Parazoarcus communis: one gene and its partners. The protein of the gene in region 1 binds, or shares a complex with, the protein of each later gene. Links are inferred from orthologs where the notes say so. Each region holds a gene or a part of one and is shown in the gene's direction. Other genes may lie near its edges.

Region 1 (3,693 bases):
CAGTTCGTCGCCCGAACCCTTGTCAGGCGCCGAACTTGCCTACGAGAAGACCCGCCTCAACGCCGACTTCACCTTCGATACCCTGGTGACCGGGCGTGCCAACGATCTGGCCCGCGCCGCTGCCATGCAGGTGGCGCAGAACCCCGGCACCTCGTACAACCCGCTGTTTGTATACGGTGGCGTCGGCCTGGGCAAAACCCACCTGGTGCACGCCATCGGTAATGCGGTGTTCCGCCAGAACCCGCGCGCAGTGGTGCGTTACGTGCACGTCGAGGACTACTACGCCGACGTCGTGCGCGCCTATCAGCAAAAGAGCTTCGATGCGTTCAAGCGTTACTACCGCTCGCTCGACATGCTGATCATCGATGACATCCAGTTCTTCAACAACAAGAACCGGACGCAGGAAGAGTTCTTCCACGCCTTCAACGCGCTCACCGAAGCCAAGAAGCAGATCGTCATCACCTGCGACACCTACCCCAAGGACATCCAGGGGCTGGAAGATCGCCTGATCTCGCGCTTCGACTGGGGCCTGACGGTGCAGATCGAGCCGCCCGAACTCGAAATGCGGGTCGCGATCCTGCAGAAGAAGGCCGAAGCCCTGCGCGTCGCGGTGGACGACGACGTCGCCTTCCTCATCGCCAAGAACCTGCGCTCGAACGTGCGCGAGCTCGAAGGCGCGCTCAACAAGGTCGTGGCCTACGCCCGCTTCCACGGTCGTGGCATCTCGCTCGAAGTGGCCAAGGACGCGCTCAAGGACCTGCTCAACGCGCACAACCGTCAGCTGTCGATCGAACACATCCAGAAGACCGTCGCCGACTACTACAAGATCAAGATCGCCGACATGCACTCCAAGAAGCGCACCCGGGTCATCGCCCGTCCGCGCCAGGTCGCCATGTGGCTGGCCAAGGAGCTCACCCCGATGTCGCTGCCCGCGATCGGCGAAGCCTTCGGCGGCCGCGACCATACCACCGTGCTACATGCTTGTCGTACCATCACCGAGCTGCGCCTCGGCGACCACCAGCTCAACCACGATGTTCATGTGCTCACCCAGGTCCTGCGGGGCTGAGCCAGCAATGACTTTCCGATCAATTTTCTGACCAGACTGACGCCATGCTCCTGCTCAACACCACCCGTGATGCGCTTCTCGCCCCGCTGCAGTCCGTGGCCGGCATCGTCGAAAAGCGCCACACCCTGCCCATCCTGTCGAACGTGCTGATCGAGAAGCAGGGCGACCGCCTGACGCTGCTCGCCACCGACATCGAAATCCAGATCCGCACCACCACCGCCGGCAATGCCGGGGGTGAAGACGTCTCGATCACCGTGGCCGCGCGCAAGCTGCAGGACATCCTGCGCGCACTGCCCGACACCGACGTCAATCTCACCCTTGACGACAAGCGCCTCACGGTGAAGGCCGGCAAGAGCCGCTTTCAGCTGCAGACCCTGCCCGCCGCCGACTACCCGCGCATGAACCTGCCCGATGGCGACGCCACCCGCTTCAGCGTGCCGCAGCGCACCTTCAAGCGTCAGCTCGCCCAGGTCGCCTACGCCATGGCGCAGCAGGACATCCGCTACTACCTCAACGGCCTGCTGCTGATCGCCGACGGCAACGAGCTGCGCATGGTCGCCACCGACGGTCACCGCCTCGCCTACGCGGCCAGCGAACTCGAAGCCCCGGTCAACCAGCGCTGCGAAACCATCCTGCCGCGCAAGACCGTGCTCGAACTGTCGCGCCAGCTCGCTGACAACGACGATCCGCTCGAAGTCATCCTTGCCGGCAACCAGGCGGTGTTCCGCTTTGGCGCCATCGAACTCGTCACCAAGCTCATCGACGGCAAGTTCCCCGACTACCAGCGCGTCATTCCGCAGAACCACCCCGGCCTCGTCACCCTGCCGCGCCAGACCCTGCTGTCTTCGCTGCAGCGCGCCGCCATTCTCACCAACGAGAAGTTCCGCGGCGTGCGCCTGGTGCTCGAAGCCGGCACCCTGCGCATCGTCAGCTCCAACGCCGAGCAGGAAGAAGCGCAGGAAGAACTCGAAATCGACTATCAGGGCGACAAGCTCGACATCGGTTTCAACGTCACCTACCTGCTCGACGTGCTCAACAACCTGTCGTCCGAAACCATCGAATGGCGTTTCAACGACGGCAACTCCAGCGCGCTGATCACCCTGCCTGGCAACGAGCAGTTCAAGTATGTCGTGATGCCGATGCGCATTTGAAGCAAGCGCGTCGCTTCCCCATGAACCCGGCCTGGCCGGGTTCGCTGCCCCCGTCACCGGGGGCACGTTCTTTATGAATCACCCGAGATGACCATGTCCGAACCGCAAAATCTGCCCACCGCGTCCGCAATCGCGCACGAAGACTACGACGAAACCAGCATCCAGCAGCTCGAAGGCCTGGAGGCGGTTCGCAAGCGCCCCGGCATGTACATCGGCGATACCTCCGATGGCACCGGCCTGCACCACATGGTGTTCGAAGTTGTGGACAACGCCATCGACGAGGCCCTGGCAGGCCATTGCGACGACATCGTCATCACCATCCACGCCGACAACTCCATCTCCGTCACCGACAACGGCCGCGGCATCCCGGTCGGGGTCAAGATGGACGACAAGCACGAACCCAAGCGCTCGGCGGCCGAAATCGTCATGTGCGTGCTGCACGCCGGTGGCAAGTTCAACCAGAACAGCTACAAGGTATCGGGCGGCCTGCACGGCGTGGGCGTGTCGTGCGTGAATGCGCTGTCCAAGTGGCTGCGCCTCACCGTGCGCCGCGACGGCAAGAAGCACTTCATGGAGTTCAACCGCGGCGTGCCGCAGGACCGGCTCATCGATGTCGTCAACGGCATCGAGACCAGCCCGCTCAAGGTCATCGGCGACACCAGCAAGCGCGGCACCGAAGTGCACTACCTGGCTGACGAAGAGATCTTCGGCACCATCGAGTACCACTACGACATCCTCGCCAAGCGCCTGCGCGAGCTGTCCTTCCTCAACAACGGCGTGAAGATCCGCCTCCTCGACCAGCGCACCGGCAAGGAAGAAGACTTCGCCTTCGCCGGTGGCGTGAAGGGCTTCGTCGAGTACATCAACCGCACCAAGACCGTGCTGCAGCCCACGGTGTTCTACGCCGCCGGCACCACCCGCATCCCCACCGGCGCCGGCCACGATGCCGAACTGTCGGTCGAAGTCGCGATGCAGTGGAACGACAGCTACGCCGAACAGGTGCTGTGCTACACCAACAACATCCCGCAGGCCGATGGCGGCACCCACCTCACCGGCCTGCGTGCAGCGATGACCCGCGTCATCAACAAGTACATCGAAGAAAACGAGATCGCCAAGAAGGCCAAGGTCGACATCACCGGTGACGACATGCGCGAAGGCCTGGCCTGCGTGCTGTCGGTCAAGATGCCCGACCCCAAGTTCGCCAGCCAGACCAAGATGAAGCTGGTTTCAAGCGAGGCCCGTCCGGCGGTGGAAGAAGTGGTCGCCAACAAGCTCACCGACTTCCTGCTCGAAAACCCGCTCGACGCCCGCACCATCTGCAACAAGATCGTCGAAGCCGCCCGCGCCCGCGACGCCGCCCGCAAGGCGCGCGACATGACCCGCCGCAAAGGCATCCTCGACGGCGTCGGCCTGCCCGGCAAACTCGCCGACTGCCAGGAAAAAGACCCCGCCCTGTGCGAACTCTACCTGGTCGAG
Region 2 (3,785 bases), 2.5 Mb from region 1 along the record:
GCACTCAAGCAGCCCGTCGTTGATTTTACCGTGCAGCGTGGTTCGAACATGCGTCAGGCGGCCAGCGCGATTGCCGCAGCGGGCGTGGAGGTCAAGCCCGCCGTGCTCTACTGGCTGGCCAGACTGGCGGGAAAGGCAAGCCTGATCAAGGCCGGCAGTTATGAAGTCCATGAAGGCATCACCCCTTGGTTGCTGATCCTGAAACTTTCGTCCGGTGACGTATCGCAGGGCGAAATCCTGCTGGTGGAGGGCTGGAATTTTCGACAGGTCCGGGCCGCGCTCGAATCCAACCCGAATCTTCAGGCAGACACCGCAGGGCTGAGCGACGCGGAGATCCTGAGCCGGATCGGCGCAAGTGAGCCGAGCCCGGAGGGTCTGTTCTTCCCCGACACCTATCTGTTCGACAAGCAGTCGAGCGCGCTGGCGCTGCTTGCACGCGCCTACCAGATCATGCACAAGCGCCTCGACGAGGTCTGGGCCGCCCGTGACGAATCGTCGCCGCTGCGATCGCCGTATGAAGCGCTCATTCTGGCCTCGATCATCGAAAAGGAAACCGGCCGCGCGGAGGATCGCAGCGTGGTGGGCTCGGTGTTTTCCAACCGCTTGCGCATCGGCATGCGCCTGCAGACCGATCCCACGGTGATCTACGGCCTCGGTGAGGACTTCGACGGTCGGCTCCGTCGTCGCCACCTGGACACCGATCATCCGTGGAATACCTATACCCGCGCGGGACTGCCGCCAACACCGATTGCCATGCCCGGGCTTGACTCCCTGCAGGCTGCAGTCCGGCCGCAGAAAACCGATTTTCTGTATTTTGTTGCACGCGGGGATGGCAGCAGCGAGTTCTCGCGCAATCTCAATGATCATAATCGCGCGGTGGATCGCTATCAGCGCTGAGGAGTAGTCCGTTGGAAGCAGTCGTGCAGAAAGGGCGTTTCATTACCTTCGAGGGAATCGATGGCGCCGGCAAGAGCAGTCAGATTGCCGCCGTGGTGTCGATGCTGGGCGCACGCGGGGTGCTTGTCGAGCAGTCGCGCGAGCCCGGTGGAACCCGGCTTGGCGAATCCCTGCGCGAGCTCCTGCTGCATGAACCGATGCACCTGGAGACCGAGGCCATGCTCATGTTCGCCGCGCGACGCGAACATCTTGCAGCGCGCATCGAGCCCGCGCTTCTGCGGGGCGAGTGGGTGGTGTGCGACCGTTTCTCCGACGCGACCTACGCCTATCAGGTGGGTGGTCGCGGCCTGGAGCCGGAGAAGTTCGCGGCACTTGAAACCTGGGTGCATCCGGGGCTGCAGCCTGATCTCACCCTGTTATTCGATCTGCCACCCGAGATCGCTGCGAGCCGGGTGGCGTCGACCGGCGCCGATCCCGACCGTTTCGAACGCGAACAGCGGGACTTCTTCGAGCGGGTACGTGAGGCTTACCTCACCCGGGCCCGCCATGCCCCCGGGCGGATCTGCGTGATCGACGCCAATCGCCCGCCGGAACAGATCAGGAATGACATCGAAACACTGATCGAGGAGCGCTTCTTCGCATGATTCAGCCGTGGCTTCAACCGACCTGGGCCAGACTTGTTGCGCTCGCTGGCAAGCTCCCTCATGCGCTGCTGTTCGTCGGGGCGCCGGGGCTGGGCAAGCGCGAGCTGGCCGAAAGTCTGGCCGCCCGGCTGCTGTGCGAGTCACCTCTGGCCGACGGCCATGCCTGCGGCCGCTGCGATGCGTGCCAGTGGCGCGAGGCGGGCAACCATCCGGACTTCTATCGCGTGGTACCGGCCGCGGCGGCAGATCAGGCCGATGCCGGCGAGGACGCGCCTGCGGGTGATGCGGCGGGCGGCAAGGCCAAGTCGAGTCAGATCGTGATCGACCAGATCCGCGAACTGCAGTCTGCGCTCGCGGTCACCGGGCATCACAGCGCGCAGCGCGTCGTCGTGCTCGATCCGGCGGAGGCGATGAATACCTTCACCGCGAACGCCTTGCTCAAGCTGCTCGAAGAACCCCCTGAGGGCTGCAGCTTTTTGCTTGTATCCTCGGCGCCTCGCAGGTTGTTGCCGACCATTCGCAGCCGTTGTCAGCAGTGGAGCTTTCCGCGCCCCGATCCTGCCCAGCGTGCAGCCTGGCTGGCCAGCGAACACACGGAAATGCAGGGGCTGCTTGCACTGGCAGGCGGCATGCCGCTGGCGGCAAAGCGGCTGGCGGAGCAGGGCGGTGTTGGCTTGCTGGAGCGCTTCGTGCGCGATCTGTCGGGTGAGCCGGACGCGCTCAGGCTGGCGGGGCAGTGGGAAGCCTGGCTCAAATCCAAGGAAGCGCTGGCAGCCGGTTTTGGCTTGAGCACGCTGGTGGAGTGGATGCAGCGTTGGGTGGCGGACGTCGTCAGTCTGCGTCTTGGCGGGCAGGTGCGTTTCTTCCCGGCGCAGGAAAAAGTGCTCTCTGCGCTGGCTGGCCGCATGAGCGTGGCGGCTGCGAGCAGCTGTTACAATGAGATCGCCCAGATTCGACGCGTGGCCACGCACCCGCTGAACCTTCGCCTTTTTCTTGAAGATATGCTGATGCGCTATGCACGCGCAGTGAGAGGAGCCCGGACTTGAGCGAAGCCAGTCGTACCCATGTTGCACGTCCGAGCGTGCTGTCGCTGAACATCAGTTCCAAGTCGGCCTTGTACGCAGCCTACATGCCCTTTCTCGCAAACGGGGGGATCTTCGTGCCCACGCCGAAGTCCTACAACTTGGGCGACGAGGTCTTCATGCTGTTGCAGTTGATGGACGATCCGACCAAGCATCCGATTGCGGGTACCGTGGTGTGGGTTACACCATCGGGTGCGCAGGGCGGAAAGGCGCCGGGTATCGGCGTACATTTTTCCAGCGACGAGGCCGGTGTCGCCTTGCGTCACCGCATTGAACAGATCCTGGCCGGTCATCTGGGCTCGGCCAGGCCCACCCATACCCTTTGAGTAGCTGATGTTCGTAGATTCACATTGCCATCTCGACTTCCCCGATCTCGCTGCGCGTGAGGACGAAATCCTCGCCGCAATGGCCGACAAGCGCGTCGGTCAGGCGCTGTGCATCAGCGTCAATCTGGAGGATTTTCCGCGCGTGCGGAGCCTGGCCGAGCGCCACGGCAATCTGTGGGCGTCGGTCGGCGTGCATCCGGACAATTCGGATTGCGAGGAGCCTGATGTCGAGCGTCTGCTCGCCCTGGCAGATCATCCGCGGGTTGTGGCGATTGGTGAAACCGGACTCGACTACTACTGGCACAAGGACGAGCCGGAATGGCAGCGCGAGCGCTTTCGCACGCACATCCGTGCCGCACGGGCCTGCGGCAAGCCGCTGATCATTCATACCCGCAGTTCGGCCGCGGACACGCTGCGCCTGATGCAGGAAGAGAAGGCGTCGGAGTGTGCCGGAGTGATGCATTGTTTCACCGAATCACGCGAAGTGGCAGAGGCGGCCATCGAGATGGGGTTCTACATTTCGTTCTCGGGCATCGTGACCTTCCGGAACGCGAAAGCACTCAAGGAAGTTGCTGCCTGGGTGCCGCTCAACCGGATGCTGATCGAGACGGACGCGCCCTATCTTGCACCCATGCCGCACCGGGGCAAGACCAACGAGCCTGCATGGGTGGTGCATGTGGCCGAAGAAATCGCGCGATTGCGCGATCTTCCGCTTGATGCCGTCGAGCAGGCGACCACAGAGAACTTTTTCCGTCTATTCCGCCATGCTAAAGCCTGAAATCATTCGATCCTTCCTGCTCGCGGCCGCGAGCAGTTTCCTGATAGCCGGTCCGGTT
Region 3 (3,694 bases), 1.0 Mb from region 1 along the record:
AGGATAGTGTGCCGCCAGCCAGGCCTTGGTGCGGGCCCGGCCCTGGTCCCGAAGCATGTTCACGAAGGGCAGGCTCGGCGTCAGCCGCGTCACTGATGCGAGCTGGCTGAGCAGTTCGTCGGCCTCGATCAGGTGAAAGTGGGTGCGTTGCAGACGTCTTTCCAGGCGGCCGCGGGGCAGTAGCCCGCCGCCGGCAAATTCGCGGGCGTGGGCGAACATGCGCATCTCGCGCAGAAAGGTGGAGTTGAAGGCAAGGTCGAGCGAGCGCGCCCGGATCTCGTCCGCACTGTGGGGTGTCTCGCCGTGCAGCAAGGGGCTGAGCAGCACCAGCAGGATGTCGCGGGCAGTGCAGTCGTAGAACAGCGGGAATACGGCGGGGTTGGCCGAGTAGGCGCCGTCCCAGTAAGGTTCGCCGTCGATCTCGATGGCGCGATGAAGTGAAGGCAGGCAGGCCGATGCGAGCACTGCCGCTGCGTTCATCTCGGCGGCGGTAAATAGCCTGAGCTTGCCGGTGTTGGCATGGGTGGCCGCGACGAAGAGCTTGACCGGACAGGCCGCGCGCAGATGATCGAAGTCGATCTGGGTGGTGAGGATGTCGCGTAAGGGATCAACGTCGAAAGGATTGAGTTGTTCCGGTGAAAAGTTGCGCGCCCACTGCATCATCATGCGAATGCCGGCAGACATGCCTGCGCCGGATTCGTCGTCCTGACTGAATGGCAGGTCGGCCGGCGCGCTCTCTGCGACCGCATGCCAGAACTGTTCGAGCGCCGCGCGTGCGCCCTCGCGCCCGCCCCGCAGCAGGCCGCTGGCCATTACCACCGCGTTCATTGCGCCCGCGCTGGTGCCGCTGACACCGTCGAAGCGCAGGCGGCCGTCTTCCAGCAGGGCATCGAGCACACCCCAGGTGAATGCGCCATGGGCGCCGCCGCCCTGCAGGGCGAGGCTGATGGTATGAGAGGGGTGGTGGCGAAACAGCATCGAATGGACTCCCTTGCCCGGTCGGCAGCCTCCAGCATGCGCGCGCGCTCGTGCGCTGTCAGCCACCATGTGAATGGTAATGCGGGAATGCTGCGAGTTGCAGTGGTCCCGTTTCGAGCCGGGCCGGCGGCAGTGCTTGCGCCCGGCCGGACCTGGCCCGATCATCTCGATTCAGCTGCACGGTGGGTTCGCCGGGTGGCCAGACAACAGGGGAAGGATTCAATTGCAGGAGGGAGAGGCTGGCGCTTCGTCTGAAGCGGCCGAGGGTGCGGCGATTTCACGCAAGATCATCCACTGCGACTGTGACTGCTTTTATGCCGCAGTGGAGATGCGCGACAACCCGGCGCTGGTCGGGCGGCCAGTTGCGGTCGGGGGGCGTGCCGAGACGCGTGGCGTGATCGCCACCTGCAATTACGAAGCCCGGGCCTTTGGCGTGCATTCGGCGATGTCGACGATGCGGGCACAGAAGCTGTGCCCGCAACTCGTGTTGCTGCCGCCCGACTTCGAGCGCTATCGGACGGCGTCCCGCCAGATCCTGGATATCTATCGCGAATACACCCCGCTGGTGGAGCCGCTGTCGCTGGATGAGGCTTACCTCGACGTCAGTGGCGTCGATCGCTGCAAGGGGTCGGCCACCCTGATGGCGCAGGAAATTCGTGCCCTTATCCACAAGGAGGTTGGCATCACCGCTTCGGCCGGCATTGCGCCGAACAAGTTCATTGCCAAGGTCGCCAGCGACTGGAACAAGCCGAATGGACAGTTCGTCGTGCGTCCGCAGGATGTGGACGCTTTCGTCGCGGCGTTGCCGGTGAAGAAGCTCTTTGGCGTGGGCAAGGTGACCGCGGCAAAGCTGAGCCGGTTGGGGGTGGAAACCTGCGCCGATCTGCGCAGTTGGCGTCTGGTCGATCTGTCGCGCGAGTTTGGCAGCTTCGGGGCGGCGCTCTACCGCTTGTGCCGGGGAATCGACGAGCGCCCGGTGCGCAGCGACCGTATCCGCAAGTCCTTATCGGTGGAGACGACGTATGTGACTGATCTGCCCGATCTGGCCGCCTGCCGTGCGGCCCTACCTGCGCTGATCGACGAGTTTTTCCGCCGTTTCGACCGTGCACGGGAGCCGCGCCCTGTGCACAAGGCTGTCGTGAAGATCAAGTTCGCCGATTTCTCGCAAACGACCGTGGAGTGCGTGGCCGCAGCGCCAAATGCCGGGATCTGGTCGGCGCTGCTTGACGAGGGCTATGTCCGCCGTGGCTTGCCTGTGCGCCTGCTCGGGGTCGGGGTGCGTTTCGCCGAAACCGGTCTCGAGCAGCGCGGCATGGAGCAGATCACCTTGTTCGGCGACGACGAGATCTCCTGAGTTCAGGTGTTCTCGGCGCAGTCGGGATCAGGCGTTCTTGCGCTTCTGCCACAGCACATCGCCGCGACCGCCTGCGCGATTGAGCACCCGGCCGAGGACGAAGAGCAGGTCCGACAGGCGGTTCAGGTACTGGCGGGGGCCGTCATTCACCGCCTCTTCGAGCGCCAGCGCCACGAGTGCGCGTTCAGCGCGGCGGCACACTGTTCGGGCGTGGTGAGCAAGGGCTGCAGCACGGGTGCCGCCGGGCAGGATGAAATCCTTGAGCGGTTCGAGCGGTTCGTTGAGGCGGTCGAGTTCGGCTTCGAGGTGGTCCACCTGTTTCCCTGTAATCATGCTCATGCCGGGGATGCACACTTCACCGCCAAGGTCGAACAGGTCGTGCTGGGCATTGGTCATCAGCACCTGCACATCTTCCGGTAATTCCTCGCACAGCAGCAGGCCGATGATGGCATTCACCTCGTCCACCTCGCCAAGCGCGTGGATACGCAAGCTGTTCTTCGATACCCGCTTGCCGTCGCCGAGGCCGGTGGTGCCGGCGTCGCCGGTGCGGGTGTAGATCTTGGAAAGTCGGTGTCCCATGCTTGTCTCTGTTATTAAGTTGACGTGAACGTAAATTATAGATGAGTGCGTTCGGTACAGTGCGCTCGCAGACGGGCTTGGTGCTCATGATAAACTGATGCATTCGCCTGCTGTGCCGGGTAACACGTCCTGTCTGAATGCCAACTCCATGAAATCTGCCGAAATTCGCGACAAGTTCCTCAAGTTCTTCGAATCGAAGGGCCACCAGATCGTGGCATCTTCTTCGCTGGTGCCGCACGAAGACCCGACCCTGCTGTTTACCAACGCAGGCATGAACCAGTTCAAGGACGTCTTTCTCGGCTTCGACAAGCGTCCCTATACCCGCGCGACCACGTCGCAGAAGTGCGTTCGTGCCGGCGGCAAGCACAACGACCTCGAGAACGTTGGCTACACCGCACGCCATCACACCTTCTTCGAGATGCTGGGCAACTTCAGTTTCGGCGACTACTTCAAGCGCGAGGCGATCGCCTACGCCTGGGAGCTGCTGACGGAGGTGTTCAAGCTGCCCAAGGACAAGCTCTGGGTGACGGTGTATGCCGAGGACGACGAGGCTTACGACCTGTGGACGAAGGAAATGGGCGTGCCCGCCGAGCGTGTGATCCGCATCGGTGACAACAAGGGCGCGCGTTACGCGTCCGACAACTTCTGGATGATGGGCGATACCGGTCCCTGCGGCCCGTGCACCGAAGTCTTCTACGATCACGGCGAGCACATCTGGGGCGGCCCCCCGGGATCGCCTGATGAAGACGGCGACCGCTACATCGAGATCTGGAACAACGTGTT
Region 4 (3,719 bases), 1.2 Mb from region 1 along the record:
CCGGTCGCGACCGCGTTGCCGCTGCTGGCGGTTCCGCTGGCCACGCCGATGGCGAGCCCTTCCGGAATGTTGTGAACCGCAATGGCGAAAACGAAGAGCCATACGGCTGTCGCCGACTTCGATCCGTCCGGTGCGTGGGTGTGCGGCAGCATGCGATCCATTGCCAGTAACAGGCCGGCGCCGAGGGCGAGTCCTGCGGCAACGAGCAAGGCGGCGTCGGTGCTGCTCGCGCCTTGAACCTGTGCGGCGCTGAAGGCCGGTATCAGCAGTGAAAACACACTGGCTGCAAGCATGACGCCCGCGCCGAATCCGAGCAGCATGCCTTGCATGCCGGAACTGATCCGGCGCATGACCAGCAAGGGGACGGCCCCGAGCGCGGTCGCGGCGGCGGCCATCGCCCCACCCGCAACCGCGTCGGCGAGCGGACCGTCGAGCGCCGTCAGTCCGGACGCGATGCGGGTGGCCAGCAGACTGAAACCGATCAGGGCGATCAGCCAGCCGCCGGCGGCGCGCAAGGCGCCCGCTGTGCTGTTGGGCTGGAAATGCAGTCGGGCAACTCGAGCGATCATGGCAGTACCTCCCTGAATCTTTGCCCGGGCGACGTGTCAGGGCGCAGGCTTAGTATGGCCCTGGTGTTTCTATAGTAAAAATTGAACGTAATGATTGATGTGATAGGTGGGTGGTATCGGCATCGTGCATTCAGGCCCTTGAGTGCAGCGGCCGGCAGCGCATCCGAGGGAAGGGGGGGCTCAGACTGTGTAAGCGAAATCGGCACAGATCTCGCGCAGGGTTTCCAGCAGTGTCTGGTAGTTGAAGTTCGATGTGGTCATGGCTTTCTGGTCTCCGGGGTGTCCGTTGTCTGGGTTACGGCGCCAGAATAAGCGGCGTCTTTTGATAGCGCCAATCGATTGAATGTATTGTTTTGATGGTTGTTAATTATCGAAGGGTCTTGCCATCAAGCTCTCCCGGAGAGCCGGGGTTGCTCTGATAGAATCGCTGCCCATGAGCTATCAGGTTCTCGCACGTAAATGGCGGCCGAAGTCCTTCGGTACGCTGGTCGGACAGGAGCATGTGGTCCGCGCGCTTTCGCACGCGCTGACCACCGGCAGGCTGCATCACGCCTGGTTGTTTACGGGAACGCGGGGGGTGGGAAAGACCACCATTTCGCGCATTCTTGCCAAGGCGCTCAACTGCGAGACCGGTATCACCGCCGAACCGTGCGGCGTGTGTGACGCCTGTCGGGCGATCGACGCCGACCGCTTCCCCGACTACGTCGAGATGGATGCCGCGTCCAATCGCGGTGTCGACGACATGGCGGCCTTGCTGGACAAGGCGGTCTATGCACCGGTGCAGGGGCGCTACAAGGTCTACATGATCGACGAAGTGCACATGCTCACCGGCCATGCCTTCAATGCGATGCTGAAGACGCTCGAAGAGCCGCCGGAGCACGTCAAGTTCATTCTTGCGACGACCGATCCGCAGAAGATTCCGGTCACCGTGTTGTCGCGCTGTCTGCAGTTCAACCTGAAGCAGATGCCGCAGGGCAGTATCGTTGACCATCTGTCGGGTGTGCTTGCGGCCGAAGAGGTTGTGTTCGAGCCCGGCGCGCTGCGCCATATTGCCAAGGCGGCAAACGGTTCGATGCGCGACGCGCTGTCGCTGCTGGATCAGGCCATTGCCCACGGCGCGGGGAAGGTGGTCGAGGAGCCGGTCACGCACATGCTCGGCACGGTCGGAGACGACCACCTGCATGCATTGCTCGATGCGCTCGCAGCGGGTGATGTCGCCGCGATGCTGGCGGTCGCCGACGGCATGGAAGCACGCAGTCTTTCTTTCGATGCAGCGCTGCAGGCACTGGCTTCGATGCTGGGTCGAATCGCGCTGTTTCAGTTCGCACCTGGCGCCATTTCCGACGACGTAGAACGTCAGCGTCTGGCACCGCATGCCGAAAAATTCGATGCCGAGTTTCTCCAGTTGGCGTACCAGATCGCGATCCACGGTCGCGACGAGTTGGCGCTGGCGCCTGACGAATACACCGGCTTCAGCATGACGCTGTTGCGTTTGCACGCGTTCCGGCCTGATCAGCCTGCTGCGATGGGCTCTCCTGCGCTTGCGGGGAGCGGCGGCAGCGGCGAGGCGAGGACGGTTTCACCGGTTTCTGGGGGGGCTGAAACGCGTCCGGTTGCGGCTGCGACACCGGCTTCATCCGCAGCCTCCGTCGCCGAGCGCAGTGCGGCACCATCGCCCGCGCCTCAGCCGGTCTCGCCCCCACCTGTCTTGCAGCCTGCCATGACCGCGCCGGTCGAAAGAAAGCCCGAGCCGCAGCCTGAGATCAAGCCGAAGGTCGAGTCTGGGTCCGGCCCAAAGCCGGCCAGTCGCGACCTGGCGCCCTGGGAGGATCTGCCGCCCGAGGCGATGATGCATGACGACGCGTATTCGGGGGGCGCCAATGCCTTCGACGACGAGGCGGATGCAGCGCCCGCGGTTCCGGCTCCGCCAGCAACGCCTGCGGATAAGGCTGCCGCGCGACCCGAGGCGTCTGCGCACACGCCGGCGCCTGAGTCGCCGATTGTTGTGCCAGGCGCACCTGCAGCGACTCCTGCGCCGCGGGATGCCCACGCTGATGCCGATCTGGCTGCCGCATTTGCCGCAAGTGACTGGCGCACGGTGGTCCGGTTGCTCGGTATCGGTGGGCTGGTGCGCGAGCTTGCGCAGCACTGCGAGTGGGTCGAATGTGTCGATGACCTGCTGGTCCTGCGCCTGTCCGATACCCATCGCCATCTGCTCGACATGAACCGGGCTGCGGTCGAGCGCGTGCAGGACCAGCTTGCGTCCGCACTGTCGCGCCCGCTCAGAATTCGGGTCGATGTCGGTGCAATCACCGGCGAGACACCCGCCCAGCGTGATGAAATCGAGCGTCGCGCGCGCCATGCGGTCGCGGTGGCTGCGCTCGAAAGCGACCCCTTCGTGCGCGAACTGATCGAGCGCTTCGATGCCACGCTGGTCGAAGCCACAGTCAAACCCTTCTAACCATCCATCTCACTTTGGGGAGTTGTCACCATGATGAAAGGCGGTCTCGGAGGCCTGATGAAACAGGCCCAGCAGATGCAGGAAAACATGAAGAAAATGCAGGACCAGTTGGCCAGCGTCGAAGTCGACGGCCAGTCCGGTGCCGGCATGGTCAAGGTCGTCATGACCTGTAAGTACGATGTGCGCCGGGTCTCGATCGACGACTCGGTCATGGACGACAAGGAAATGCTTGAGGATCTCGTCGCTGCGGCTGTCAATGACGCCGTGCGCAAGGTCGAGAGCACCACTCAGGAGCGCATGGCCGGCTTTACCTCGGGCCTGAACCTGCCGCCCGGATTCAAGCTGCCGTTCTGATTCCAATGCAGCCTTCGAGTCTTGACGAACTGATCGACGCCCTGCGTTGCCTGCCCGGGGTTGGCCCCAAGTCGGCGCAACGCATGGCCTATCACCTGTTGCAGCGTGATCAGCGTGGCGCAGGCCGCCTGGCGCGTGCGATGGGTCATGCACTCGAAGTGCTGCGTCATTGCGACCGCTGCAACACCTTCACCGAAGAGGCTGTGTGCCAGCGCTGCGCCAGTCCGCGGCGTGATGCCAGTCTGCTGTGCGTGGTCGAGATGCCTGCCGATCTTGCGATGATCGAGCAGACACAGTCCTATAACGGGCTGTACTACGTCCTGATGGGGCGCCTG
Region 5 (3,769 bases), 1.4 Mb from region 1 along the record:
GGTGGATCAGTACGGCGCGGATACCGCACGTCTGTTCACCATGTTCGCCGCCCCGCCCGATCAGCAGCTGGAATGGTCCGACTCCGGCGTTGAGGGCGCGTCGCGCTTCCTGCGCCGGGTGTGGAACCTCGGCCATGTCTTCGGCAGCGAGATGCGCGCTGCACTGCCCGCTGCACGCCAGCTGGCTGCAGGCAAGCTGCCGGCCGATCTTGCCGACGTGCGCCGCGAGATTCACACCCATCTGAAACAGGCCAACTACGACTTCGGCAAGCACCAGTTCAATACCGTGGTGTCGGCCGCAATGAAGATCCTCAACGCGCTCGAAAAGGCGCCGCGTGACAACGCCGCAGCCCACGCCGAACTGACCGAAGAGGGGCTTTCCATCCTGTTGCGCCTGCTGTCGCCGATCACCCCGCATATCGCACATGCGCTGTGGACGGACTGCGGCTTCGGTGAAGACATCCTCGCTTCAAGCTGGCCCGAGCCCCTCGAGGCCGCGCTCAAGCAGGACGAAATCGAGCTGATGGTGCAGGTCAATGGCAAGCTGCGCGGCAGCATCAAGGTTGCTGCAGAGGCCAGCAAGGCCGAGATCGAAGCGCTCGGACTGGCTTCCGAAGCCGCACAGAAGTTCATGGAAGGGAAGCCGCCGAAGAAAGTCGTCGTCGTTCCCGGCCGTCTGATCAACATCGTGGTCTGAGGACGCACTCATGCACTCCAATACTGCCCGCCGCCGCCTGCTCAAAGCAGGCGCGGCACTCGCAGCCTCGGCCATGCTTGCCGGCTGCGGCTTCCATCTGCGCGGGCCTCAACCCCTTGCCTTCTCCACCCTGCATGTCAGTGTCAGCGAGTTCTCCGACCTTGGCTCGGCGATTCGCCGCAAGGTGGAAAACAGCGGTACCACAACGGTCACCGAAAATGCAGGCAAGGCGGAGGCCAGACTTCAGATTCTTGCAAACGAGCGTGGCCGGGAAATCCTCAGCCTCACGAGCTCCGGTACGGTGCGCGAGTACCAGCTCACCCAGCGCATCCGTTTCCGCCTCATCGACAACAAGAACGTCGAGCTGATCCCGCCAACGAACATCTCGGGACAGCGCGAGTACACCTTCGACGATGAAGAGGTGCTAGGCAAGGAGCAGGAAGAAGCGCTGCTCTATCGCGACATGCAGGCCGACCTCGTGCAGCAGATCATGCGCCGCCTGGCGGCCTATCGCCGGCCACAGTGAACCTGAGGCCAGACCAGCTCGCGAGCCAGCTCGACAAGCCACTGGCGCCACTGTGGGTGCTTTTCGGCAACGAGCCCCTGTTGGTGCTCGAGGCCGGCGATGCAATCCGGGCAAGCGCCAGGCGGCAGGGCTTCTCCGAACGTGAAACGCTGGTCGTCGGCCAGGGTTTCCGCTGGGAAAGCCTGACCATGGCGGCCGGCAACATGTCGCTGTTCGGCGGCGAAAAGCTGGTCGACCTGCGCATTCCCACAGGCAAGCCCGGCCGCGAAGGCGGGGACGCACTGCAACGCTACCTCGCCCACTTGCCTGCGGGCGTGCTCACCCTGATCACGCTCCCCGAACTCGACTGGCAGACGCGCAAGACGGCCTGGTTCAAGGCGCTCGGCGAGCACGGCATCATCATCGAGCTCAATGCGCCCGAGCGCGAACGCCTCCCTGCCTGGATCGCGCATCGCCTTGCCGCCCAGCAGCAGTCTGCCGACCCCGAAGCACTGAGCTTCATCGCGGACCACGTCGAAGGCAACCTGCTTGCGGCCCACCAGGAGATCCGCAAGCTCGGTCTGCTGCATCCGGAAGGCAAACTCAGCCTCGAACAGATTCAGGACGCCGTGCTCAACGTTGCCCGCTACGACATCGACAAGCTGCGTCAGGCGGTGCTCGAAGGCGACCCTGCACGTTGTGCGCGACTCCTCGAAGGACTCAAGGGAGAAGGTGCTGCCCCTCCGCTGATCCTGTGGGCGCTCGCCAACGAAACCCGCAGTCTCGCCAGTCTGCGCGCCGGGCGCGATGCAGGGCAGCCACTCGCCGCGCTGTTCAAGAGCGAGCGCATCTTCGACAACAAGCGTCAGCAGGCGCTGGGTCGTGCGCTGGAGCGCCTGAGCCAGTCCGGGCTGCGCGCCGCGCTGATGCACGCAGCGCGCATCGATCGCATGATCAAGGGGCTGGTCGCCGGCGATGTCTGGGACGAGTTTCTGCAACTGGCACTGCGACTCGCCCGCCGATAAGTTCAATGGCCGGATTGCACAAGCGAACCACACGAAGCACTTTCAATGCTTTAATTCCTGTTTGGCTCTAGCGCTGCGAAGATACAGATGGACATCCAGAACTACATGCAAACTCTCGGGCGACAGGCCCGCGCCGCATCCCGTCTGCTGGCTGCGGCCTCATCCGAGGCCAAGAACACTGCCCTGCTGGCCATGGCAGCTGACATTCGGGCACGTGCCGCCACCTTGCTGGCCGCCAACGCGCAGGACCTTGAAGCTGCGCGTCGCGCCGGTCTCGAGCCGTCCATGATCGACCGCCTGACGCTCACCGAGAAGGGCGTCGAGGCCATCGCCGTCGGCCTCGAACAGGTCGCGGCACTGCCCGACCCGGTCGGCGAGATCACCGACGTCAAGCGCCGCCCGTCGGGCATTCAGGTCGGCAAGATGCGGGTGCCGCTCGGCGTCATCGGCATCATTTACGAAGCCCGGCCCAACGTCACAGCGGATGCTGCCGCGCTATGCCTCAAGTCAGGCAATGCGGCCATCCTGCGCGGTGGCAGCGAGGCCCTGCACTGCAACCAGGCGATTGCCGAGTGTGTGCGCAACGGACTTGCCGCCGCTGGTTTGCCGGAACATGCAGTACAGGTTGTCGACACCACCGACCGGGCTGCCGTCGGTGCCCTCATCACCATGCCCGAGTTCGTGGACGTTATCGTGCCGCGTGGAGGCAAGGGCCTGATCGAGCGCATCTCGCGCGAATCCAGAGTCCCCGTGATCAAGCACCTCGATGGCAACTGTCATGTGTACGTCGATGACGAAGCCGACCCGACGCGTATCGTACCCATCGTCGAGAACTCAAAGACCCAGCGCTACGGCACCTGCAACACCGCCGAGTCGCTGCTCGTTTCGCGCACGGTGGCCGACCTCTGCCTGCCCGCCATCGGCACCATGCTCGCCGGCAAAGGCGTCGAGATGCGCGCCTGCCCGGAATCACTCGCGCTGCTGACGGAAGCCGGCATCGCCGCCGACAAGCTCGTGGCCGCGACGGAGCAGGACTGGAGCGAGGAGTACCTCGGGCCGATCATCGCGGTGAAGATCGTTGCTGGCCTGGATGAAGCCATCGAGCACATCAACACCTACAGTTCGGGACACACCGAGTCGATCCTGACCGAGAATTACACGAACGCCATGCGCTTTCTGCGCGAGGTCGATTCGGCCTCCGTCATGGTGAATGCGTCCACGCGCTTCGCAGATGGTTTCGAATACGGCCTCGGCGCAGAGATCGGAATCTCGACCGACAAGATCCACGCCCGCGGCCCTGTCGGACTTGAAGGCCTGACCAGCCAGAAGTGGATCGTTTTCGGCAACGGAGAAATCCGCCGCTGATTGCGCTCGAAGCACTATCGCACCGTATATCGAACAGATAGCATTGGAACGCCCGTCATTGCACGGGCGTTCCGCTTTCAGCCCCGTGATCGACGGCGCATCCGCACTCGCTGCAGGGACGGCGCCAGCACTCAGGTAACACGATGCCCACACGGCAACCCCGACAGCAAGCGTTCG

What was found.
Region 2: the proteins of dnaN (region 1) and holB are in contact, whole or in part, in a cryo-EM structure (PDB 8GIZ), measured with the Escherichia coli proteins. The link is inferred for Parazoarcus communis from one-to-one orthologs.
Region 3: the proteins of dnaN (region 1) and dinB are in contact, whole or in part, in a solved structure (PDB 1OK7), measured with the Escherichia coli proteins. The link is inferred for Parazoarcus communis from one-to-one orthologs.
Region 4: the proteins of dnaN (region 1) and dnaX are in contact, whole or in part, in a cryo-EM structure (PDB 8GIZ), measured with the Escherichia coli proteins. The link is inferred for Parazoarcus communis from one-to-one orthologs.
Region 5: the proteins of dnaN (region 1) and holA are in contact, whole or in part, in a cryo-EM structure (PDB 8GIZ), measured with the Escherichia coli proteins. The link is inferred for Parazoarcus communis from one-to-one orthologs.

The regions. Positions count from the first base shown.
Region 1 is NZ_CP022188.1:1,186,929-1,190,621, forward strand. Bases 305-3,163 are described here. They hold dnaN (DNA polymerase III subunit beta), read left to right. Parts: upstream 305-1,110; coding sequence 1,111-2,217; downstream 2,218-3,163. Other genes in these bases: dnaA (chromosomal replication initiator protein DnaA), read left to right, coding at 305-1,066; gyrB (DNA topoisomerase (ATP-hydrolyzing) subunit B), read left to right, coding at 2,311-3,163. Outside these bases: more of dnaA, read left to right, coding at 1-304; more of gyrB, read left to right, coding at 3,164-3,693. UniProt on the Escherichia coli protein: Confers DNA tethering and processivity to DNA polymerases and other proteins. Acts as a clamp, forming a ring around DNA (a reaction catalyzed by the clamp-loading complex) which diffuses in an ATP-independent manner freely and bidirectionally along dsDNA.
Region 2 is NZ_CP022188.1:3,657,395-3,661,179, forward strand. What follows is about bases 612-3,562. They hold holB (DNA polymerase III subunit delta'), read left to right. Parts: upstream 612-1,537; coding sequence 1,538-2,587; downstream 2,588-3,562. Other genes in these bases: mltG (endolytic transglycosylase MltG), read left to right, coding at 612-897; tmk (dTMP kinase), read left to right, coding at 909-1,541; CEW87_RS16710 (PilZ domain-containing protein), read left to right, coding at 2,584-2,949; CEW87_RS16715 (TatD family hydrolase), read left to right, coding at 2,957-3,562. Outside these bases: more of mltG, read left to right, coding at 1-611; more of CEW87_RS16715, read left to right, coding at 3,563-3,727; CEW87_RS16720 (ankyrin repeat domain-containing protein), read left to right, coding at 3,714-3,785. UniProt on the Escherichia coli protein: Part of the beta sliding clamp loading complex, which hydrolyzes ATP to load the beta clamp onto primed DNA to form the DNA replication pre-initiation complex.
Region 3 is NZ_CP022188.1:161,500-165,193, reverse strand. Bases 460-3,319 are described here. They hold dinB (DNA polymerase IV), read left to right. Parts: upstream 460-1,306; coding sequence 1,307-2,332; downstream 2,333-3,319. Other genes in these bases: alaS (alanine--tRNA ligase), read left to right, coding at 3,060-3,319; CEW87_RS00715 (cob(I)yrinic acid a,c-diamide adenosyltransferase), read right to left, coding at 2,360-2,911; CEW87_RS00725 (patatin-like phospholipase family protein), read right to left, coding at 460-978. Also shown: more of CEW87_RS00725, read right to left, coding at 1-459; more of alaS, read left to right, coding at 3,320-3,694. UniProt on the Escherichia coli protein: Poorly processive, error-prone DNA polymerase involved in translesion repair and untargeted mutagenesis. Copies undamaged DNA at stalled replication forks, which arise in vivo from mismatched or misaligned primer ends.
Region 4 is NZ_CP022188.1:2,401,319-2,405,037, forward strand. The notes cover bases 632-3,516. They hold dnaX (DNA polymerase III subunit gamma/tau), read left to right. Parts: upstream 632-1,002; coding sequence 1,003-3,030; downstream 3,031-3,516. Other genes in these bases: CEW87_RS10965 (YbaB/EbfC family nucleoid-associated protein), read left to right, coding at 3,061-3,384; recR (recombination mediator RecR), read left to right, coding at 3,390-3,516. Outside these bases: CEW87_RS10955 (ZIP family metal transporter), read right to left, coding at 1-569; more of recR, read left to right, coding at 3,517-3,719. UniProt on the Escherichia coli protein: Part of the beta sliding clamp loading complex, which hydrolyzes ATP to load the beta clamp onto primed DNA to form the DNA replication pre-initiation complex.
Region 5 is NZ_CP022188.1:2,626,696-2,630,464, reverse strand. The notes cover bases 289-3,223. They hold holA (DNA polymerase III subunit delta), read left to right. Parts: upstream 289-1,219; coding sequence 1,220-2,227; downstream 2,228-3,223. Other genes in these bases: CEW87_RS12075 (glutamate-5-semialdehyde dehydrogenase), read left to right, coding at 2,315-3,223; lptE (LPS assembly lipoprotein LptE), read left to right, coding at 708-1,223; leuS (leucine--tRNA ligase), read left to right, coding at 289-697. Outside these bases: more of leuS, read left to right, coding at 1-288; more of CEW87_RS12075, read left to right, coding at 3,224-3,592; CEW87_RS12070 (methylated-DNA--[protein]-cysteine S-methyltransferase), read left to right, coding at 3,736-3,769. UniProt on the Escherichia coli protein: Part of the beta sliding clamp loading complex, which hydrolyzes ATP to load the beta clamp onto primed DNA to form the DNA replication pre-initiation complex.